3 regions of the Kineosporia sp. NBRC 101731 genome follow, and region 2 is predicted to be linked to each of the others. Evidence: riboswitches for the same ligand, from Rfam matches in the RefSeq annotation. Region 2 holds a riboswitch; each other region holds the start of a gene.
The links. Region 2 has a riboswitch for thiamine pyrophosphate ahead of thiO (glycine oxidase ThiO). Riboswitches for the same ligand answer to the same signal wherever they lie in the genome.

Region 1 (7,836 bases), on a different contig from region 2:
AGGAACACGATCGTCGCGATGCCGCTCATCATGATCGCGAGCTGTGGGTTGAGCCCCATCAGCACCGGGAACACGAACGTGGCGCCGAACATGGCCACCACGTGCTGGGCCCCGAGACCGATCGTGCGGTCCCAGCTCAGCCGCTCGTCCGGTGCCACCACTTCGCCCGGTGCCAGCGTCTTGCCGTCCCCGTGCAACTTCCATCCGATGGCCATGTGGCCCCTCCCTGTCGTTACCTGCGGCGAAGCGTAGGAGGAGGGGTGACTCCTCGTCACCAATCGGTGTCTGCTTTTAACGCGAACCTCACAAACGACGCCACCAGCGGCTTCCTGCCGGTACTCGTGCGTATTCGTCCGGTCGCCGCCCGTGGCGCGTCGTGCTCCCAACGGACCGCCTGAGCGCGTCGGGACGTTTCGATGTCTGATGTGTCGCCGACGTCCGGTAGTTTCAGCAGCGTTCCTCAGACGTGCTGTTGTCCGTGGGGTTACTTCGCGGACGTTCGGAGGTTAAGAAATGACGGCCGCGAGCCTGACCCTGTTCCCTCTGCTCGCCGGTCCTGCGAGACCGGCGCGGGTGAGCGCGATCGTCTCCGGTGCCGTCTATCTGGAGATCGATCCGGTGACGGACGAGACCGAGGGTTACCGCCCCGGTGCCGTGGTGGCCCTGCTCGACCCGGCGGCCGTGCAGCTGCCGATCGGCCTGACGCTGCCGCCCGGTGTCGCCGATCTGCTGCCGGTCTCCGTCGACGGCGACCCGGTGTCGCACGGCCCGATCGTCTTCGGCCACGGTGCCGTCTCGATGGCCGGCACCCGGCTGCCGGTGCTGCGCTGGTGGAACCCGACCGTGCCCAAGCAGGTCATGCCGCCGCCGGCCCCCGAGCTGCTGCCCACGGCCCTGCTCGACCAGTTGCTGGAAGCTGCCGCGGAGCCCCTCGCCGAGGGTCTCGACCTGCTGCGCTCCGGTGACACCGAGAAAGCCTTCGAGGCCCTGCTCGGTACCGGCCCGGGGCTGACACCCGCCGGTGACGACGCTCTGGTCGGTGCCCTGGCCGCGCTGGCTGCCTGGGCCCCGCGTTCCACGGCCCACCGCCTGCTGGCCGACGGTGTGGCGGGTGCCGACGGTCGCACGACGGCCATCTCCGCCGCCCTGCTGCGCTCGGCTGTCGCCGGTGCCGTGGTGCCCCAGCTGATCCGTTTCGTCGGCGCCCTGAGCACCGGCGACCCGGCCGCCATCCGCCCGGCCCTCGAAGAGGTGCTGCCGGTCGGGGCCAGCTCCGGTGCGGCCATGGCCGCCGGCGCCGTCGCCCAGCTGACCAACCTGATCCAGGGGCCGGGCCGCCGGCGCGTGGCCATCGACGCCACCGGGCCGATCAGCGCCCTGTACTGACGTCTGGCCGACTTCTGGCTGACTCCAGCAGCATCCGCAACATCCGGGCAGGCCGTCCATCGGGCGGCCTGCCGTCTTTTGTCCGGGGCGCACAGGTCCGTCCGGGCGTGCCCGGTGACCGTGCGGCTTGAGCCCTCGCACCGAGGTTCTCGGCATCGCTCTGACAGGCGGCTTCGACATGCCCGTTTTCACCCCTAATGCCGTCGCGCAGAGTAGTGAGCCGTAGTGTCTGGGTGACGGAATGTCGATCCGGTGAGCTGTTCGGGTGAGCGCCGGACTCCGTCGTTAAAACCCCCGGGGTCGCGTCGATAGGCATCTCGGTGGGGTTCACGAAGGATCCCGAAGCTCTCTCACGGAGGAGACACGCATGCGTACCCCCAAGTTCACGGTCAAGCGGGCCGTCAGTATGACCGTCGCCGGCGCCCTGGCCATCGCGGGCACCGTGGCCGTCGCCAACATCGCCCAGGCGGCGAGCACGGCCATCAAGATCAGTCCCGCGGCCACCGGTTCGACGGCGGGTGGAAACCAGCTCACCGTCACCGGTACTGGCTTCCAGGATTCCACGGGTGCGGACGTGGCCGCGGCGGTCAGGTTCATCCTCGGCACCACGTGTGGTGTGGACGCGACCGCCGGTACGGCCGCCACCGCGTTCAACGTGGTCTCCAAGACCAAGGTCGGGGTCACCTCGCCGGCGGTGGCCGCCGGTAGCTGGATGCTCTGTATCTTCGACGGCACCACGGCCACCCAGACCCTTCTGGGCGGCGGTAAGTTCGTCGTCGCGGCTCCGGCGACCGCCACCACCATCTCCGGTGCCGTCACCAACGTGGCCAAGGCGTCTGCTCTCGGCGGCACCACGGTCGTCGTGACCGGCACCAACTTCTCCAAGACCACCACCGCCACCATCGACGGGGTCAAGGCCGCGGCCACCTACGTCAGCGCCACCAAGCTCTCGGTCAAGCTCCCGGCGCACGCTGCGGGCACTGGCTTCAGCATCAAGGTGGACAACGGTTACGGCTCTGCTATGACCACCGACACGGTCAGCTTCGTGCCGGTCGTCACCGTCTCGCCGACCAGCGGCAATGGGACTGCCGGCAACGTGGTCACCATCACTGGTAGTGGTTTCAGCGGCAGGACCTTCAGCGAGGTGGCCGGCATCTCGATCGCCTTCCTCCCGGCCGGGACCGCGCTGGTCTCCGGAACCACCACGATCGCTTCGCTGGACACCTGCACCAGCGTCATGGTGGAGTCCGACACCACGCTGAGCTGCAAGGCCCCGGCGCTGACCACCGGTGCTTACTCGGTGCAGTTCCTGACCGCGCTTGCCAGCGAATACGACGCGGACTACAGCACCATCTCGAAGAGCGCCACCTACACGGTTGCCGCTTTCTGATCAGGTAGGAGGAGTCAGCACCAGCTGAACCAGCACCGGAGCCCGGTCCCCCTCACGGGGGGCCGGGCTCCGGCCTTGGGGAAAGTCCTGGGCGCGGAGCCGTCGCATGGGCGAGGATGCCTCTCCCCGACAGTGAGGCTGGTGCCCCCGATGGTCATCCCGATCGATTTCCTGCGGATCGCCGCGAACGGCACCGAACAGTTCGCCGACGTGCTGGAGTCCGCCGACCTGGGGGCGCCGGTGCCGTCCTGCCCGGGCTGGACCGTCGTCGACCTTGCCGATCACGTCGGTGGGGTGCACCAGTGGGCCACCCACGCGATCGTCGTGGGCAACGCGGGCGGGAAGCCCACCGCCGCGCCGCGCGACCGGGACGGGCTGGTCGCCTGGTACCGGGAGTCGGCCACCGGCCTGCTGCGGGCGCTGCGGGAGAGGCCGGACGACGCCCCGGCCTGGCACTTCGGGCCCGGACCGCAGGTGTCGGGCTGGTGGAAGCGGCGGCAGGCACACGAGATCACGATGCATCGGTGGGACCTCCACCAGGCGCTCGGCCGGGAGAACCGCATTGATCCCGCGCTCGCGGCCGACGGGGTGGACGAGGTCCGCAGGATTTTCTTCCCCCGGCAGGTGCGGCTGGAACGGATGCCACCGCTGACGCAGTCGCTGGCCGTGGTGGTGGCCGAGACCGGGCAGGAGTTCGTATTCTCCGGCGACGGCACGACGGACGAGCCGGCCGACGCCACGGTCACCGGGCCCGCCGAGGCGCTCTATCTGGCTCTCTGGCACCGCATCTCGCCCGACGACCCGTGCCTGGAGATCACCGGCGAGGTGGAGGTCGTTCGTTCCGTGCTCGGCGCGCAGGTGACTGCGTGACCGTGCTCATGGAGAAGTTCGGTATCCGCCGGAAAAGGGCCTAGGGGCGCACCACGTCGGCGATCGAGCGGATCTGGTCGGGGGTGACCCGGCAGCAGCCCCCGACGATGCGGGCGCCCGAGCGCAGCCAGCCGTCCACGTCGCCGAGCAGAAGGCCCTGTGATGCCGGCAGCCAGGCCCGGTGCACCGCGTCCCAGCCCTCACCGCTGTTGGGGTAGACCACGCCGGGTTTACCGCCGAACTCGACGGCCAGGTCGACCGCGAGCCCCACGCCCGACGGGTCGGTGCAGTTGACGCCCACGGCGATCACCGAGGACACCGACGTGGCCATGGAGAACGCCTCCCCGGCGGGTTCGCCGCGGCGGGTGAGCAGGCCGTCGGTGGTGAGGCTGAGCCACGCCGGGTGTCCCAGCCGGTCCAGCTCGGCGAGCAGGGCCTCCACCTCGGCGAGGGAGGGAATGGTTTCGACGGCCAGCACGTCGACGCCGGCCTCGGCCAGGAGCTCGAGCCGGGGACGGTGGAAGTCCCGGAGTTCGTCGACCCCCACCGATCCGTAGTCACCGGTGTATTCGGCGCCGTTGGCGAGCATCGCACCGTAGGGCCCCACCGAGCCGGCCACCAGGGCCTCGCGACCGGACTCCTCGACGGCCCGGCGGGCCAGCTCGACCGATCGCCGGATCAGTTCCTGACCCGTGGCGAAAGGGATTCCCGCGCGAGAGAAACCCTCGGCCGAGGCCTGGTAGCTGGCGGTGGTGACGATGTCGGCACCGGCGTCGAGAAAGGCCCGGTGCGCGTCGACGACGGCGTCGGGGGCGTCCAGCAGGAGCTGGGCCGACCAGAGAGTGCCGGAGATGTCGTGGCCCCGGCTCTCGAGCTCGGTGGACAGACCCCCGTCCAGGACGAGGGGCCTGTCCATCAGGTCGATCACCGGTCAGTCCCGCACCAGGGCCTTGGGCATCTTGCCCGTGGACCTCACGTAGTAGGCCGCAGCCTGCCGCGTGGCGAACATCCGGGCGACGCCCATGATCGCGCCGGACAGCGCGGCCCAGGCGATGGCCTCTTTCCAGGTGGTCTCCGGGTCTTCGGGCACGGTCGGCGGCTGGCCACCGGTTGCGCCCTTCCAGATGATGTTGAGCGACTGGTTGGCGGCCTGGGCCGCCGCAATCGCCGACGCGGCCGACAGGATCTTCCACATCACCGAATTCATGCTGTTCTCCTCATCGCACCGCCGGATGTCCGTACTGGGACTCAACTGGGACTCAGGTCAATCCTGACCTAAGGATCGCTCCCGGGCATTGCCAGGGGGGCGTCAGAGCAGGGCGATCACCCAGCGCACCACCGGGATGAGCACCGGGGCGCTGATGCCGAGCATGCTCAGCAGGACCAGCAGCGCGAGCAACCGGGCCAGTGGGCTCGGCCCGTGGCCCGACGTCGTGGAGCTGCGCAGCATCCTGAGGATCACCGTCACAGGGTGGCACGGGTCCTGCCGGAAGTCCTAGGCCTCACAGAAACCACTCAGTAGGTGTACCGTCACAAGCGCGACAGGGGAGCGCCAACAGGGCGCTGAGAGTGCAGGCAACTGCAGACCCTCGAACCTGATCCGGGTCATGCCGGCGAAGGGAGTCGAGCTTCTCGGTCATGGCCGAGCTGTGTGCCTTCGTCTTCGGAGGGGCGCGGCGGCGGGTCACGGCACCCCTCCGAAGACGGAGGAGCAACACCCATGAGAAACATTCTCTGGACCGGTCCGCGGCTGTACGCGGCCCTGGCCGCGATCGCGCTGGCGATGGTGATCTACCTGGTCGGCCTGCCGGCGGGCGTCTCGGTCTTCGACACGACACTGGCCGACCTGACACTGCCGATCGCGCTGTTCGTGGGCACGGCCGGCGTCGCGATCACCGCCGCCACGGCGAGGGCCGGACGCTGGCGGGTCGTGGACATCGTCACCGCCAGCGTGCTCGGTGTCGCGGGCGGCCTGGTGTTCGCGGTCTGGAACGCTGCCTCCACCCCGCTGCGGGACGCGATGGTGCCTCCCACCTCGGCGATCATCGCCGGGGTATGGCTGTTCCCGGCCGTGCTCGGGGCCCTGGTGGTGCGCAAGCCGGGCGCCGCGGTCTACACCGAGCTGGTCGCGGCGGCGCTCTCCGCGCTGGTGGGCAACGAGTGGGGCTTCTCCACGGTCTGGTACGGCCTGGTCGAGGGCATGGGGGCCGAGGTGGTGTTCGCCCTCGTGCTCTACCGGCGTTACGGGCTGCCCACCGCGCTGTTCGCCGGGGCCGGGGCCGGTGTCGCGGTCGGCCTGCTCGACAGCCTCATCTACTACCCGGAAACGCTCGGTGCGGCCGGGAAATTGGCCTACGTGCTGATCGCGATGGCTTCGGGTGTGGTGATCGCCGGGATCGGTTCGTGGCTGCTCACCCGGGCCCTGGCCGCCACCGGAACCCTGGCCCCACTGGCCTCGGGACGCAGCGCCGAACGTGTCTGAGGCCCGCCCTCCGCTGATCGAGGCGCGGGGCTGGGGCTGGCGGCACTCCACCCGCAAGGCCTGGGCGGTGCAGGGGCTCGACCTGCGGGTCGAGCCCGGCGAGCGGGTGCTGCTGCTCGGTGCCAGCGGGGCCGGTAAGTCCACCCTGCTCGCGGGTCTGGCCGGGCTGCTCGACCCGGAGGAGACCGGAGGGGACGAGGAGGGGGCCCTGCTGCTGGACGGCGTGCAGGCCCGTCGGGCGCGGCAGGAAGCCGTGCAGGACGGGCAGGCTCTCACCGGCCTGCTGCTGCAGGACCCGCAGGCCCAGACGGTACTGGCCCGGTGCGGTGACGACGTGGCCTTCGGGCTGGAGAACCACGCCGTGTCCGACATCTGGCCCCGGGTGCGGAAAGCCCTGGAAGGCGTGGGGTTTCCCTATGATCTGGCCCATCCGACCGGAAGGCTGTCCGGTGGGGAACGGCAACGGCTCGCCCTGGCCGGGGTGCTCGCGCTCGATCCGGGCCTGCTGCTGCTCGACGAACCCACCGCCATGCTCGACCCGGAGGGCGCCGACCTGGTGCGCCGCACGATCGCGACTGTGCTGGAACTGACCGGTGCGGGCTGCATTCTCGTTGAGCACCGGGTGCAGCCGTGGCTACCGTTCATCGATCGGGTCGTGGTGCTGGAACCCGGCGGTGGCGTGTACGCGGACGGACCGCCGGATCAGGTCTTCGACGAGCAGGCTTCGTCGCTGGTCGCGGCGGGTGTGTGGGTGCCTGGAGGGCGTCCGGAATGGAGGACGCGGGTGAGCGGGGAGGTTCTGCACGACCACGAACGGGGTTTGCCACTGCTCACGGCGGAGAAGCTGGCGGCTCGCCGACCGGGTCAGGCCGAGCCTCCGGTGCGGGACGTCGACCTGACGGTCCGGGCCGGGCGGGCGCTCGCCGTGACCGGGCCCAACGGGGCCGGGAAGTCGACCCTGGCGTTGGCCCTGGCGGGCCTGACCGCTCCCGCGGCCGGCGACCTCACGGCCTCCGAACGGCTTGCGAAGGGTCTCGGCCCGCACCCGCACGCCTGGAAGGCGGGTCAGCTGGTGAGCCGGATCGGCACGGTGTTCCAGGACCCGCAGCATCAGTTCGTCGCGCCGACCGTGGCCGGGGAGCTCGCGGTCGGGCCGGAACGGGTTGCGGCTCAAGGTAAAAGCTGGTGGCAGCGCCAACCGGGCGGGCACGCGTCCGCCATCGGGTCGGAAGAGATCCTGCAGCGCCTGCGGTTGGACCACCTGGCGCGGGCCAACCCCTACACCCTGAGCGGGGGCGAGCAGCGGCGGCTCTCGGTGGCGACCGTGCTGGCCACCGCCCCCGACGTGCTGGTGCTCGACGAGCCGACCTTCGGGCAGGACGCGCGCACCTGGACCGAGCTCACCACGCTGTTGCTGGAGTTGCTGGGCGAGGGCCGGGCGGTGGTCGCGGCCACGCACGACCTCGACCTGGTGACGGTGCTGGCCGACCACGGAGAGGTGATGGCGCTGTGACTGCGCTGCTGGAGGGTCTGGACATCCGCGAGGCCTCCCGGGCGCCTCTGGCCCGGGCCAATCCGGCCGCGAAACTGGCTGTGGCATCGGTGATCTCGATCGGCCTGATCCTCACGGTGGATCCGGTGACGGCAGGGGTGGCCCTGGCCCTGGAGTTGCTGGCGCTGCCCTTCTGCGGTCTGAGCCCCCGGAAAC
Region 2 (7,836 bases):
GAGGAGACGGCGTAGTGCATCGTCTCGACCATGTGCTCAAGGGCGTCACCGGTCAGGGCGGCCTGGTCGGCCGGCCCCACCAGGCCGCCGAGCGCCGCGACGACGTCCTCGGGCCGGACGGTAGCCAGGCCCTGCGCCTCGGCCGACAGGTAGGCGTCCAGTTCGCTGGTTCCCTTGACAGCAGCGCCGAACTCAGCCAGATTCTCCGGAGCCATGCCCTCGAGGAAGTCCAGGCCCGGCGCGGCGAAGGGCCCGACTCCGGCGACGATCGCAGCGCCGAGACACCGCTGCGGCAGGAGCGCGGCGCAGGCCAGCGCGTGCGGGCCGCCGCCCGAATGACCCATGGTGAGGAACTTTTCCGTGCCGAGGGCATCCAACAGCTCGGTCACATCCGCGGCTACGTCGGCGATGCTACGACCAGGGTGAGGAGTGGAGGTGCCGTAACCGGGGCGGCTGAAAGTGATCAGTCGGAGCCCGTGCTTGTAGGCGGCTTCGGTCAGGGGTCTGAGCCGGACCGCGCCGCCGGGTGATCCGTGATGGAACACCAGGGGCAGCGCGTCGGAGGATCCGATGCTGTCGTAGGCAAGACTGCGTCCGTCGGGAAGATTCACGTGTTGCACGGCAGGAGGCCTTTCCCTGATGGATCAAGGAGCTGGTGTGGTGTGAGCTTCGAGGTGCGGCAGGATCCGGTCGACCCAGCGGGGGATCCACCAGTTGCCGCCGCCCAGAAGGAACATGGTGGCCGGGACGACGATCAAGCGGATGATCGTGGCGTCGATCAGCACGCTGGCCGCCAGTCCGAGGGCGAGCATCTTGACCACGATCACGTCGGACAGCACGAATGCTGCGAAGACGCTGGTCATGATCAGCGCCGCGCAGCTGATCACCCGCGCCGTCACCGACAGCCCTTCGCCCACGCTCAACCGGTTGTCGTGCGTGCGCAGCCAGGCGTCGCGGACCCGCGAGAGCAGGAACACCTCGTAGTCCATGGACAGCCCGAACACGATCGCGAACATCATCATGGGTACGTAGGACTCGATGGGCACGGTCTCCCTGACCCCGAAGAGTGATGCGCCCCAGCCCCATTGGAACACCGCCACCACCACGCCGTAGGCCGCGGCGATGGACAGCAGGTTCAGCACCGCCGCCTTGATGGCCACCAGCACGCTGCGGAAGGTGATCAGGAGCAACAGCATCGCCGCCGCAAGCACCACAGCGATGATCACCGGCAGCCGGGAGACGATCTTGTCGCGGAAGTCGAGCTGGAAGGCGGTCGCCCCGGTCACGTATCCGTGGGCGTCATGGGCCTCCACTATCTTGGGCAGGGTGTCGTCGCGCAAGGTGCGCAGCACCTCCTCGGTCGAGGAGTCCTGCGGTCCGGTCGTCGGGATCACCGTGGCCACGAGCACGTCCCCGTCCTTGGTGGCCTGCACCTTCGAGACCGAGGCCACGCCTCGGACGCCCTGCAGAGCCTTCTGCAGATCGGCTGACACGTCCGTGTCGGCGTGCGAGACGTCCACCACGATGGTCAGCGGTCCGTTGGCACCGGGGCCGAACGCGTCGGAGATCGCGTCGTAGGCCTGCCGACTGGTGAAGTCGGCCGGATCGGAACCGGCGTCCACGTGTCCCAGCTGCATCGACAACGTCGGCAGGGCGATCACGGCCAGCAGCGCCACCCCGCCGGCCAGATACAGCCAGGGACGGCGTCCGATCCGGGCCGCGTGCCGGTGCCACACGTCGCTCTCGCCGCTACCGGCCTCGGCGACGGCCGAGCGGACGCGCAGCCGGTCGATCCGCTTGCCGGCCAGGCCGAGCAGCGACGGCACCAGCGTGACGGCGGCCGCCGCGGCGACCGCGACGGTCAGCGCCGCCGCCAGACCGAGCTTGCCGATGAAGGAGACCCCGGACGCATAGAGCCCCAGCATCGCGATGACCACGGTCATTGCGGCGATCAGGACCGATCGCCCGCTGCCTTCCACGGTCCGCCCGGCCGCCTCGGCCGGTTCGCCGCCCTCCATCAGGTCTTGGCGGAAGCGGGTGGCCAGGAAGAGCGCGTAGTCGATACCGACGCCGAGTCCCATCATGATCGCCAGCGTGGGCGAGACCGTGGCGAACGTGGTGGCGGCGGCCAGCATGCCGAGCAGCCCCATCCCGGCCAGCACCCCGATCGCTGCGGAGAGGATCGGTAGGCCGGCCGCGGCGACGCTGCCGAAACCCAGGAGCAGCACTACGACCGCGGTGCCGATGCCGATCAGTTCCGAGACCGCGTCGCCGGTCTTCGGCCGGGCAGCCTGACCGAGCTCACCGCCGTACTCCACGTTGACGCCCGCCCGACGGGCCGACTCGGTGGCATCGTCGATCTGGGTGACGAAGGCGTCACCCAGCGCGCTCGGATTCTTGTCGAAACCGGCAGTGACGTAGGCGGTCCGGCCGTCCTGAGAGTCTATGGGGTCGGTTACGGACTGCACATGGCCAAGACGGCGGATGGCGTCGACCGAACTGTCGATCGCCGCCTTCTGTTGAGCCAGCGTTCCCTCGCGCACGGTGAAGACGACCTGACCGCTCTGCGCACCGCTACTGGACTGATGCATCTGCAGGAGATCAGCACCCCGCTGAGCAGGGGCATTGGGCAGCTCAAAGTCGTCGGAGTACTGCCCGCCCAGGGCTTGGTGGCCGAGCGTGACGCCGACGAGCAGGACCAGCCAGAGCAGGACGACCGGCCCGGGGTGGCGGGCGCAGAAACGTCCCAGCCGGTAGAGGCCACCGGGCCGCGCACTCAAAAAATCTGTCACGACTGACAGTTTTAGGCAAAAGTGTCAGGGCTGACAAGTTTGCCCAGACAATGCGACGAGTGACTTTAGGTAGTCGGGGGCTGATCGTGAAATGCTTTGCCTGTGACGTCTACCGGTGGAAAGCGCGAGGCCAACAAACTGGCCACCCGCACGGCCTTGCAGGCCGCCGCCGACCGGCTGTTCGAGCAGCAGGGCTTTGAGAACACCACCGTCCGGGACATCGCCGATGCCGCTGGCGTCACCGAACGCACCTTCTTCCGGTACTTCGCCGCGAAGGAGGAACTGATCCTGGACGACGCCCTGTCCTGGCTTCCGGACCTGACCGAGGCCATCCGGACCCGGCCGGCCGCGGAGGGACCGCTGACAGCCGTCCAGATGGGCCTGGCCACCGTGGCGTGGAAGATCGCCCAGGGAAACCGGCCCTCACCCCTGTGGATGTTCCACGAGGGCCCGCCCGGCCCGAAGCTCCGCCGCGCCCCGAACGCGGTCGGTTTCCGGGTGGAGGAGGCGATAGCGATCCCCCTGCGCGCGCGCCTGATCGCGGCCTCAACCCCCAATTCCGATGATCCGGAGCCGCAATTCGTGGCCGATATCCTCGCCCGGGCCTCGCTCGCCGCCCTGCGCAGCGGCCTGATCCGGGACTGGGAGTTGCGCGACCGCGACGCCGAAAACCGGCCTCCTCTGTCCCAGCTGATCCAGCAGGCCTTCGCCACGATCATCGCCGTGCACGACTGATCGCACCGCACATGCGAAACAACTTGCTCTTGAATTATTTCCGGAAGAAGCGACTCACCGTCACCGGTCGCTGCCTGGAGCGGACATTCCGCGACTGCTTGCCGAACTGGCGATGACCGGTCGCCGAACACCGCCCTTTCCCGGGATGATCACGGTCGATAGTCACGAGGTGTTCGCCGACCAACGACGCCCAAGAATTCTCGATCCGTTCCGGCCCAGGTGCAGGACGTCGGTGCGGGCGATCGAGGCGATGTCGTTCCGGTCGCCAGCCGCGGGTAACCGGCCGTGCCGCTGCACCGCAGCGCCGAACACCTCCAGCAGCTCCAGCTCGCGCGCGGCTTGCCAGAACCTTCTCCCACAACTGGATGACGTCCACCCTAGCCGCCAGCACGACGTCCGAAGAGTCGGTGAGATTGCCCTGACGGGAACGGGAATCGCAGCAGAGATACAGGCGGGCCCGGATCAGGGCCGGGTGCGGGGATCGGGGCATGCGCCGAAGTGTCGCATTGGGCGGGGTATGGTGATGCCAGCACGGGAGCCCACCGAGGGCTGAGAGGGCGAACATCTCGCCGACCGTTGAACCTGCTCCGGGTCATGCCGGCGAAGGGAGCTCGAACATGGTAATTGGCACGCCTGTTCCGGCCACCGATGTGGTCGTCCTGGGCGGCGGTGTCGTCGGCACGGCCTGTGCCTGGCGGCTGGCCCAGCGCGGGCTGCAGGTGATCCTCGTCGACCCTGCGCCCGGATCGGGGGCCTCCGGCGTGGCGGCCGGGATGCTCGCCCCCGTCAGCGAGGTGCAGCCCGGCGAAGAACCGTTGCTGCGTCTGGGGTGTCACGCGGCGCAGGGATACCCGGACTTCGTCCGCGAACTCGAGCTGGTCAGCGGCCTGGTCACCGGGTACCGCCGGTGCGGCACCCTGGCCGTGGCCCTGACCGCCGACGACCGAGCCCGCCTGGCCGAGACCCGGCGCCTGCAGGCCGGTCTCGGGTTGACGGTCGAGGCCCTCACCGGTCGGCGCTGCCGCGCACTGGAACCGACGCTGGATCCGGGGGTCAGCGCGGGCACACTGATCCCCGACGACCACCAGATCGACCCGCGCCGGCTGCTGGAGGCTCTGCGGATCGCGGCCACGACCGCCGGGGTGGTCACCGTTCAGGATTCAGGCACCCCCGAACGGGTGGACGAGGTGCTCGCCGGCGTCCGTCTGGCCTCCGGGGCACTGGTGCGGGCCCTCCGGGTGGTGCTGGCCACCGGCGCGTGGGCCCGGTCGGTCGTGCCGTCGGTACGGCCGGTCAAGGGGCAGATCCTGCGGCTGCGGATGCCCGCGGGTGATCACATCCTGCGGCGCACCGTCCGCGCGGTGGTGCACGGCCGGGACGTGTACCTGGTGCCGCGCGAGAACGGTGAACTGGTGGTCGGGGCGACCAGCGAGGACGTCGGCCTGGACCAGCGGGTCACCGCCGGCGCCGTGCACGATCTCCTGCAGGACGCCCGGGCCCTGGTGCCCGGGGTATCGGAACTGGAGTTCACCGAAACCGCGGCGCGATGCCGTCCGGGCACTCCCGACAACCTGCCCCTGATCGGGCCTTCCGCGGTCCCGGGCCTGATCCTGGCGACCGGCCACCACCGCAACGGTGTGCTGCTGTGCGGGGTCACTGCCGACGCTGTGACTGCTGCCCTGGCCGACGGGGACGTGCCCGCCGGCCCGGTGCGGGTGTGCGATCCCCGGCGGCTCGAACAGCCCGGTACATCGACGACAGGCCGTGACACCACCACGGTGGCCACGGCCGGACGGAGGTAGAACACGATGCTCGAGGTGATCGTCAATGGCGAACCCGTGCAGGTGCCCGGTGAGGCCACCGTGGCGGACCTACTGCGACAACTCGCCGGGCCCGAAGTCGCTGGAAGCCAGGGCGGCCCACCCACCGGAGTGGCCGTGGCCCTGGGCGACGACGTGGTCCCGGCCGGGCAGTGGACGACGACACGGCTGTGTCCCGGCGACCGGCTCGAGATTCTCGGGGCGGTGGCGGGCGGATGACGAGCACGCCTGAGGTCAGCACCCCGATGCTGGAACAGGCCGGGCAGCCCGGGCAGTCCGGCCTGTCGGACGAGCCGCTGCGGATCGCCGGCCAGGCCTTCACGTCCCGGCTGGTGATGGGAACCGGTGGCGCCGGCAACCTGAGCATCCTGGAGAGCGCGCTGCGGGCCTCCGGCACACAGCTGACGACCGTGGCGATGCGCCGGATCGACCCCACGGCCGATGGAGGGCTGCTCGACATCCTGACCCGGGTGGGTGTGCAGGTCCTGCCCAACACCGCCGGATGCCGCACCGCCCGTGAGGCCCTGCTGACGGCCCGGCTGGCCCGCGAGCTGCTCGGCACGTCGTGGGTCAAGCTGGAGGTGGTGGCCGACGAGGACACCCTGCTCCCGGACGCCGGTGAACTGCTCGACGCGGCGGGTCAATTGGTCGACGAGGGCTTCACCGTGCTGGCCTACACCAATGACGACCCGGTGCTGGCACAGCGACTGGAACACGCCGGCTGCGCTGCGGTGATGCCGCTGGGCGCGCCGATCGGCACCGGCCTGGGTGTGCTGAACCCGCACAACATCGCTCTCATCGCCCAGCGGGCCGGCGTTCCCGTCCTTCTCGATGCCGGGATCGGCACCGCCTCCGACGCAGCCCTGGCGATGGAGCTGGGGTGTGACGGTGTGCTTCTGGCTACCGCGGTGACCCGGGCGCACGACCCCGAGCGGATGGCGGTCGCGATGCGGCTGGCGGTCCAGGCCGGGCGCGCGGCCCGGCTCGCTGGGCGTATCCCGAAACGTGAACGGGCGCTGGCCTCCTCGACGCCGGTGGGCCTGGCCGAGTTCGGGGACCGCGCGTGACCGGTGACGTACGTCCGCCCTTGGTGGCCCCGGGAGGCCCCCTGACCGAGGCCGAACACCGGCGCTATGCGCGCCATCTGGTGCTGCCGGAGGTGGGCGGGACCGGTCAGCGACGGCTGAAGGCCGCCCGCGTGCTGCTGGTGGGGGCCGGAGGCCTCGGTTCACCCTCCCTGCAGTACCTGGCCGCGGCCGGCGTGGGCACGATCGGGCTGGTGGACGACGACGTGGTCGAGGAGTCCAATCTGCAGCGACAGGTGATCCACACCGGTGCGGACGTCGGGCGGTCCAAGGTCGACAGCGCCGCCGACGCGGTGCGGCGGGCCAACCCGCTGGTGCGCGTCGAACGACATCGCGAACGGCTGCACACCGGCAACGCCGTCGGGCTGGTCGAGCAGTACGACCTGGTACTCGACGGCTCGGACAACTTCCCCACCCGCTACCTGGTGAACGACGCCTGTGTGCTGACCGGCATCCCGTGGGTCTGGGCCGCCGTGCTGCGGTCCCAGGGCCAGGCCAGCACCTTCTGGGGCGGACACGGCCCGCAGTACCGCGATCTGTTCCCTGAGCCACCCGCCCCCGGCTCCGTGCCCGACTGCAACGACGCGGGCGTCCTGGGGGCTGTCTGTGGCCTGTTCGGCTCGATCATGGCCGCCGAGGCGGTCAAACTCATCACCGGCACGGGTCAGAGCCTGCTCGGGCGGGTGCTGACCCTGGACGTACAGACCTGGTCGTGGCGCACGTTCCGCCTCATCCCCGACGCCACCCGGGCACCGATCACCCGCCTGGCACCGCCCACGCTCCCCATGATCACCGCGGGAGACCTGGCCGGACGCCTGCGGGCCCGCGCCGCCGGGGACGACGACTTCCTGCTCATCGACGTGCGCGAACCGGCCGAGCACGACCGGTTCGCCATCCCCGGAGCCCTGCTGGTCCCGCTCGCCGACCTGGAACGGGCCGATCTACCCCGGGACGTACCGCTGATCCTGTACTGCGCGGCCGGTCAGCGATCGGCCCGGGCGATCCAGGTGCTGCGCCGCCAGAAATACAGCCTTCTGCATCACCTCGACGGAGGTATCCGGGCCTGGACGGCGAGCGTGGCCTCTGCCGACGGGGTGGAACGATGACGAAAATGTCGAGCGCGTAAGTACTATCGATGCTGACAATGTGAGCGGGAGGGTGCGCGATCCCTCGACGGTGGGCGTCTGCATCGGCGTCGTCCCGATGCGCGGGCCGACCCCGAACGTGAACAGGGCCGGCCCGTTGCCGGACCGGCCCTGTTATCCGTCGGTGTGAATCAGCCTTCGGTGATCTCGATCCGGCGCGGCTGCGTCTCACCGGACTTGGGCACGGACACCCGCAGTACGCCGTCGGCCAGGGAGGCGCTGACCTGGTCGGCCGCCACACCCTTGGGCAGCAGGGTGC
Region 3 (7,836 bases), on a different contig from region 2:
CCGGCCCGGGCGCGGGGCGTTCGCTCGCGCCCAGCCAGGTACGGTGCAGGTTCGACTCCGTGGTCACGCAGGCGGTGGCCGCGGCCACCCAGAACGCCCGCTCGACGGGATCGTCCGCCAGCTGCCCGAGCCGGCTCAGCACGCCCGCGTATCCCTCGAGGTAGTAAGCGTCCTGGGCGAGGTAGTAACGGAAGGCCGCTCCCGCCAGGGAGCCGTCGGCCAGGCCGGTCAGGAACGGGTCGGTATCGGTGGCCCGACGCAGTCCGTCGACACGCTGCCACCATTCGTCACCGGCACTGGTGCTCAATCCTGCGCGCTGCCACAACCCGGCGAAATGACTGACCGGCCCGTGCCCCTGCCCGACGTTCAGTTGCTCACCGTGGCGAAGACTCTCGGTCAGCCAGCGCTTGGACCGGTCGATACTCGTGAACCAGTCTCCCGTCGCCACCTGCCAGGTCGCGACGGCCGACGACAGGGAACAACCGGTGCCGTGGGTGGACGACGTGTGGACGCGCGGGGCATCCAGGCGGAGCACCGGGTCGGTCGCGCCCGCATCCACCAATGCGTCGCTGACCTCGTCCCCGGCCAGATGACCGCCCTTCGCCAGGACCCGCACGCCCCAGCGACCGGAGACCTCCAGGGCCTGCCGCACCACCTCGTCCCAGTCCCGCGCCGGCCCGGCATCGGCCAGCACGGCCAGTTCGGGCACGTTCGGGGTCACCAGCCCGGCCAGTGGCAGCAGGTCGCGCAGCGCCTGCTCGGCCTCGGGCGTCAGCAGCCGGTCGCCGCTCGTGGCCACCATCACCGGGTCGAGCACCACGATCGGCGGCCGCACACGCCGCAGCCAGCCGGCGACCTCGGCGATGATCTCCGGGGCGCCGAGCATGCCGATCTTCACGGCGTCGGTCTCGACGTCGTCGCTGACGGAATTCAGCTGCTCACGCAGGAATCCGGTCGGCGGGGTGTGCACCGAGCGTACGCCGCGGGTGTTCTGGGCGACGAGCGCGGTCACGACGGCCATCCCGTAGCCGCCGTTGGCCGCGATGCTCTTGAGGTCGGCCTGGATGCCGGCCCCTCCGGTCGGGTCGGTACCGGCGATCGAGAGGACGCGCGGGGTCACCGTCAGCGTTTCCGGCCCGCTGGTCACGGGGCCGCTCATGCCGCCCACGCGGCCCGGTAGGAGGCGGCAGCCGCGGCCGGGTCGCTCGCGGCGCAGATCCCGCTGACCACAGCCACTCCCGCCAGGTCGCTGCCACTCAGCGCGGCGGCGTCGGCGATCTGGATGCCACCGATCGCGACCGCCGGCAGGGCAGACAGTTTCGCTCGCTCCCGCATCCCGTCGACCCCCAGGGGCTCCGGGGCGTCGGACTTGGTCGCCGTGGCCCTCAGCACCCCGATACCGACATAGTCCACGCGTGCGGAACTGGCTGCGGCAGCCGTCAACTGGTCCGGATGGGAGGCACTGACACCCAGCACGGCGTCCGGCCCGATCAGGTCCCGGGCACTGGCCGCGGGCAGATCCTTCTGCCCCAGGTGCACCCCGGCGACCGGAGCGCCGAGGTCGCGGGCCGCGAGGTACACGTCGACGCGGTCGTTGACCAGCAGGGTCACGCCTTCCGGCAGCACCTGCCCGATCTCCAGCACGGTACGCAGGAAAATCCCCGCGGGCTGGTCCTTCTCCCGCACCTGAACGGTGGTGACGCCCCCGGAGGCGGCCGCCACGACCAGATCGGGCAGGGAGATCCCGGCCCTCCGGGCACATGCGGCGTCGGTGACCAGATAGAGACTGAGGTCGGGTGCGGTCATGACACGCGCGCCAGACGCTCGACGTCGTCACCCGTGACCGAGGACAGCGCATCGAGGAACGCGACAGCGAAAGAGCCTGGCCCACCGGCCACCGCGGCGGCCTGCTCGGCCGCCACCGTGTAGGCGAGTACCGCGGCCGTGGTCGCGGCGAAGGCGTCGGGATCGACCGCGGCGAAGGCCGCCATCACCGCCCCCAGCGCGCAACCACCCCCGGTGACCCGTGTCAGCCATTCGTGCCCGTTGGCCAGACGCACGCTGCGGCGGCCATCGGTGATCAGGTCGACGGGACCGGATACCGCGACGACTCCGCCTGTCTTCCGGGCAATGTCACCGGCCGCCCGGGCCGCGTCATCGACCGTGGACGTGGCATCGACCCCGCGCCCACCCGCACCGGAACCGGCCAGCGCGAGAATCTCGGAGGCGTTGCCGCGCACGATCGTAGGGCCCACATCGTAGAGCCGGTGGGCCAATTCGGTGCGCACCGGCAAGGAGCCGATGGCAACCGGGTCGAGCACCCAGGGGGTACCCGCCTGTTGCGCCGACGCGGCCGCCACCTCCATCGCCGCCCGCCGCTCGGCGTGCGGGGTGCCGAGATTGATCAGCACACCACCGGCCGCCTGAGCGAAAAGGCCCGACTCCTCGGGAATATCGACCATGGCCGGAGCCGCGCCGAGGGCCAGCAGCACGTTCGCGGTGAAATTCACCACCACGTCATTGGTGATGCACTGGACCAGCGGCGTCTGCCGCCTGACCCGGGTCAGGAGCTCGGCCGTGGCCGTCACAACGGTGTTCTCGGGTACGGCAAAATCCGTCATCCGAAGACATCCCTTCGCTAGTGCAAACTAGATCAGGTTCGACGGGTCTCATCTCAGCCCCCCTTGGTAGGGGCACCCCGTGTCTCTGCGAGGACGTTCCCACTTCCGGCCATTTCGCGCAAGGCCGCAGGCGATCAGCCACTGATCCCCGCGAGATCACCGCGAGGTCACAACGAGAGCAGCGCCGACACCTGCGGTGAGTAGGTGGCGTAGAGCACCAGCGCGGCCCCACCGATCGCGGCGCCGTCCTGGACCAGCGGTGACAGCTCGACCCGGGCGGTGCGGATCTGCCGGGCCAGCGGACGCGTGCGCAGAGCTCGTTCCACCGTGCGCCGGAACCGGTCCTCGACGTGCCGGATACCCAAGCCACCCAGCACCACGAGTTCGACGTCGACGATGTTCACCACGTTCACCACCACGGTGGCGACGTGCTCGGCCGCCTCGTCGGCGATCTTGGCGGCGAACCGGTCACCGCCGGCCGCAGCCCGGTACACCGCATCGTGAGTGAGAGCCTGCGGATCGCCGCCGCACGACAACACCGAGTCCGCTCCCCCACCCGCCGCCAGGCGCCGCCGCACGTCGGCCACCACCGCCGCCGGGCTGACCAGCGTCTCCAGGCATCCGGTGTTCCCGCAGTAGCAGAGGGGCCCGTCGGGACGGACCGAGGTGTGCCCGAACTCGGCGGCGTTCATCGAGCCGCCGCGATACACCTGATGCCCCAGCACGAGCCCGCCGCCGACACCGGTGCCGAGAAAGACGTAGGCGAAATTCGCGACGCCCCGACCGGCCCCGGCCCAGCGTTCACCGATCGCGGCCGCGGTCGCGTCGTTCTCGAGGGTCACCGGCAGGCCGGTCGCCTCGGCGACCAGACGTCCCAACGGTACCCGGGTCCAGCCGGCCAGCTGCGGCGGGGCCATCAGCAGGCCGCGACCGTGGTCGATCGGCCCTGGTGTGACGATGCCCAGCCCGAGAACCTCCTCGCGCGTGACACCCGCGGCCACCAGCACTTCGTCCACCAATTCGGCCACCGCCGCCGCGATCAGGGCCGGGTCGGCGTCCGGAGGGGTCGGGCGCCGCAGGCTCCCCAGCGGAGTACCCAGAAGGTCCACCACGACACACGACAACTCGGCCGGGTCGAAGTGCACACCGACCGCCCGGCCGGCCGAAGCATTGACCAGCAGCCGCGTTCGCGGCTTGCCACCGCTGGAGCGCCCTGACCCGTCCTCCCGGACGACGCCCTCCGCGATGAACCGGCGCACGATTCCCGAAACCGTCTGCGGTGTCAGGCCTGTGAGCTGGGCGATCTCCACCCGGCTGATGCCGTCCGCGAACCGGATCTGATCCAGCACCACGGCCCGGTTGTACTGAGCGACTTTGGAGAGATTGGTTCCTGTCTGCCGCACGCGACCACGTCTCCCGTTACCGTTCGTCTCACGTTCGCCGACATGGGTCCAGACGCCGTTGACTTAGTAAATCAATTGAATTTAGTGTTCGGCAGCAGTCGGTGAGTGTTGGGCGGGGAACGGTCGTCAAGCGGTCACCGGCGACGGATGATCACGGACGATCACCCGCTGAGCCGAAACGGCCACCATGGCCGCGGCCTTGGAGGAGACATGGATGCGGCTCCACTTCTGGAGATGCGCTCGATCACCAAGGACTTCCCGGGAGTCAAAGCCCTCGCGGATGTGAACCTGGTGGTCCGGCCCGGCGAGATCCACGCCATCTGCGGCGAGAACGGCGCCGGGAAGTCAACGCTGATGAAGGTTCTCAGCGGGGTCTACCCCTACGGCACCTACACCGGGGCCATCGTCTACCAGGGATCGCAGACCCGGTTCTCGGACATCCGCAGCAGTGAGCGCGCGGGAATCGTGATCATCCACCAGGAACTCGCCCTGGTGCCGGGCATGTCGATCACCGAGAACATCTTCCTCGGGAACGAACCCCGCCGCCTGGGCCGGATCGACTGGACAGCGGCCAACCGCAGAGCCTTGGAGCTGATGTCGATGGTCGGCCTGAAAGACGACCCCGACACCCTGGTCAAGGACATCGGTGTGGGCAAGCAGCAGCTCGTCGAGATCGCGAAGGCGTTCGCCAAGGACGTGAAGCTGCTGATCCTCGACGAGCCGACGGCCGCCCTGAACGAGAACGACTCCCGGCACCTGCTCGACCTGCTGAAAGGCTTCAAACAGCGCGGGATCACCTCGATCATGATCTCGCACAAGCTGAACGAGATCGAGGCGATCGCCGACTCGATCACGATCCTGCGCGACGGCCGCACGATCGAGACCATCGACGTGGCCACCGACGGCGCGAACGAGGACCGCATCGTGCGCGGCATGGTCGGACGCGAGCTGAACAGCCGCTTCCCCGATCACACCCCGCACATCGGCGAGGTGTTCTTCGAGGTCCGGGACTGGACCGTGCGCCACCCCGTCTCCACCGAGCGACTCGTCTGCAAGGGCTCCAACTTCACCGTAAGGCACGGCGAGATTGTCGGTTTCGCAGGTCTGATGGGCGCCGGGCGCACTGAGCTGGCGATGAGCCTGTTCGGCCGCTCGTACGGGATCTTCCTCAGCGGTCAGATCATCAAGGACGGCAGGCCGGTCGAGCTGAAGTCCGTCGCCGACGCGATCAAACACGGCCTGGCCTACGTCAGCGAAGACCGCAAGGCCATCGGCCTGAACCTGCTCGACGACATCAAGACGTCGGTGGTGTCGGCCAAACTGCGCAAGATCACCCGCCGGGGCGTGCTCGACCGCTCCAGCCAGTACCACGAGGCCGAGGAGTACCGGAAGAGTCTGCGGATCAAGGCCCCCAGCGTCGACGAGGGCGTGGTCAAGCTCTCCGGCGGCAACCAGCAGAAGGTCGTGCTGGCCAAGTGGATGTTCACCGACCCCGACCTGCTGATCCTCGACGAGCCCACCCGGGGCATCGATGTCGGCGCCAAGTACGAGATCTACGGGATCATCCAGGCGCTCGCCGACCAGGGCAAGGGCGTCATCGTGATCTCCTCCGAGCTGCCCGAGCTGATCGGCCTGTGCGACCGCATCTACACCGTGTCGGAGGGCACGGTGACCGGTGAGATCGCCCGTGCCGACGCCGATCCCGAGATCCTGATGAAGAAGATGACCTCGACGAGGAGGATGCCCACCCCATGAGCTATCTGAAGGAATTGCAGCGCAACCTCTTCGGCGGCAACACGTCGAACGCCCGGCAGTTCGGGATGATCTTCACCCTGGCCGCGATCGTGCTGTTCTTCCAGATCCGCACCGACGGCCTGACCCTGACCTCGGGCAACCTGATCGCGCTCACCCAGCAGTACGCCTACATCTCGATCCTGTCCATCGGCATGCTGATGGTCATCGTCGCCGGCCACATCGACCTGTCCGTCGGCTCGGTCGCGGCGTTCACCGGCATCGTGGTGGCCAAGGCGGTCACCGAGCACGACGTGCCCTGGCCCCTGGGCGTTCTGCTCGGCCTGGGTGTCGGTGCCCTGATCGGCGCCTGGCAGGGCTTCTGGGTCGCGTACATCGGGGTGCCCGCGTTCATCGTCACGCTCGCCGGGATGCTGCTGTTCCGCGGCGGCAACCAGTACATCGGCAACGCCGACACCGTGCCGGTGCCGGAGGGGTTCCGTAACATCGGCGCGGGCTACCTTCCCGAGATGGGCCCGGACACCGGGTACAACAACCCGACCCTGCTCCTGGGCCTGTTCATCTGCCTCGTCGTGGTGTGGCGCGAAGTGCGGGCCCGTCAGGTCCGCCGGCAGATGGAAGGTGCCGAACCCGCCCCGCTGTGGATCTCGATCGTGCGCATCGCCGTGATGCTGCTCCTGATCGTCTTCGTCACCCTGCGCTTCGCCGGGGGCCGGGTGGGTACCAGCTTCCCCGTCTCCGGCATCATCCTGGCGGTCCTGGCCGTCGCGTACTCGTTCTACACGCGGAACACCGCGGGAGGCCGCTACATCTACGCCGTCGGAGGTAACTCGCGGGCCGCGGAACTGTCCGGCGTCAAGCTCAAGCGGGTCAACTTCCTGGTCATGATGAACATGTCGATCCTGGCCGCACTGGCCGGCATGATCTTCGTGGCCCGCTCCGCCGCCTCCGGCCCGCAAGACGGGCTGAGCTGGGAACTGGACGCCATCGCCGCGGTGTTCATCGGTGGTGCCGCCGTGTCCGGTGGCCTCGGCACCATCAGCGGCTCGATCGTCGGTGGCCTGGTGATGGCCGTGCTGAGCAACGGCCTGCAGCTCATCGGCACCGGCTCCGACATGGTCCAGATCATCAAGGGCCTGTTCCTGCTCGCCGCCGTCGCTCTCGACGTCTACAACAAGAACCAGGGGCGGTTCTCGATCATAGGAACCTTGTCACGCCCCTTCAGACCTGCTCCCGCCGCACTGCCCGAGGGCCCACAGCAGGACGTCAAAGCAACTACAGCAAGCTGATTCCCAATGGAGGGTGATCCCAGCATGCGTACCGTACTCACCAAGGGTCTCCTGGTCGGCGCCGCGGCGCTACTGGCCCTGACCGCCTGCGGCTCCGAGCGCGACGGCGAAACCGGCAGCGACTCCGCCGCACCGGAGAAGGGTTTCGCGCAGAACTCGCTGATCGGCGTGGCCCTGCCGGCCAAGACGTCGGAGAACTGGGTCCTGGCCGGCGACCTGTTCACCCAGGGCCTGAAAGACGCGGGTTTCCAGGCCGACGTGCAGTACGCCGGCGCGTCCACGACGGTGGCCGACCAGCAGGCCCAGATCACCGCGATGGTCACCAAGGGTGCCAAGGTCATCGTGATCGGCGCGACCGACGCGGCTCAGCTGTCCACCCAGGTGGCCCAGGCCAAGGAGTCCGGCGCCGTGGTGGTCGCCTACGACCGGCTGATCACCAACACCAAGGACGTCGACTACTACATCGCCTTCGACAATTTCAAGGTCGGCGAGTTGCAGGGTCAGGCGCTGCTCGACGGCATGAAGGAGAAGAAGCCCAACGGTCCCTGGACGATCGAGCTGTTCTCCGGCTCGCCGGACGACAACAACTCGAAGGTCTTCTTCGACGGCGCGATGAGCGTGCTGCAGCCGGCGATCGACAAGGGTGACGTCGTCGTCGGGTCGAAGCAGACCGACATCAAGCAGACCGCGACCCAGGGCTGGAAGGCCGAGAACGCCCAGTCCCGCATGGACTCGCTGCTGACCTCGGCCTACAGCGGGGACAAGAAGGTC

Region 1: another riboswitch for thiamine pyrophosphate. It lies ahead of QSK05_RS02160 (ECF transporter S component); the one in region 2 lies ahead of thiO (glycine oxidase ThiO).
Region 3: another riboswitch for thiamine pyrophosphate. It lies ahead of thiM (hydroxyethylthiazole kinase); the one in region 2 lies ahead of thiO (glycine oxidase ThiO).

What each region holds. Positions count from the first base shown of each region.
Region 1 is NZ_BSTC01000001.1:504,278-512,113, forward strand. Features, by position in the region: gene QSK05_RS02125 (uracil-xanthine permease family protein) at 1-215, opposite strand, end outside; gene QSK05_RS02130 (oxamate carbamoyltransferase subunit AllH family protein) at 514-1,386, shown strand; gene QSK05_RS02135 (IPT/TIG domain-containing protein) at 1,754-2,776, shown strand; gene QSK05_RS02140 (maleylpyruvate isomerase family mycothiol-dependent enzyme) at 2,927-3,646, shown strand; gene mmuM (homocysteine S-methyltransferase) at 3,687-4,562, opposite strand; gene QSK05_RS02150 (DUF4235 domain-containing protein) at 4,578-4,853, opposite strand; gene QSK05_RS02155 (hypothetical protein) at 4,956-5,108, opposite strand; TPP riboswitch at 5,180-5,285, shown strand; gene QSK05_RS02160 (ECF transporter S component) at 5,367-6,128, shown strand; gene QSK05_RS02165 (ATP-binding cassette domain-containing protein) at 6,121-7,641, shown strand; gene QSK05_RS02170 (energy-coupling factor transporter transmembrane component T family protein) at 7,638-7,836, shown strand, end outside.
Region 2 is NZ_BSTC01000004.1:371,591-379,426, forward strand. Features, by position in the region: gene QSK05_RS14625 (alpha/beta fold hydrolase) at 1-611, opposite strand, end outside; gene QSK05_RS14630 (MMPL family transporter) at 645-2,792, opposite strand; gene QSK05_RS14635 (TetR/AcrR family transcriptional regulator) at 2,895-3,527, shown strand; TPP riboswitch at 4,049-4,153, shown strand; gene thiO (glycine oxidase ThiO) at 4,145-5,329, shown strand; gene thiS (sulfur carrier protein ThiS) at 5,336-5,566, shown strand; gene QSK05_RS14650 (thiazole synthase) at 5,593-6,414, shown strand; gene QSK05_RS14655 (ThiF family adenylyltransferase) at 6,411-7,538, shown strand; gene QSK05_RS14660 (Hsp20/alpha crystallin family protein) at 7,709-7,836, opposite strand, start outside.
Region 3 is NZ_BSTC01000003.1:498,248-506,083, reverse strand. Features, by position in the region: gene thiD (bifunctional hydroxymethylpyrimidine kinase/phosphomethylpyrimidine kinase) at 1-1,159, opposite strand, end outside; gene thiE (thiamine phosphate synthase) at 1,156-1,806, opposite strand; gene thiM (hydroxyethylthiazole kinase) at 1,803-2,621, opposite strand; TPP riboswitch at 2,614-2,711, opposite strand; gene QSK05_RS12185 (ROK family transcriptional regulator) at 2,789-4,024, opposite strand; gene mmsA (multiple monosaccharide ABC transporter ATP-binding protein) at 4,172-5,779, shown strand; gene mmsB (multiple monosaccharide ABC transporter permease) at 5,776-7,065, shown strand; gene QSK05_RS12170 (substrate-binding domain-containing protein) at 7,090-7,836, shown strand, end outside.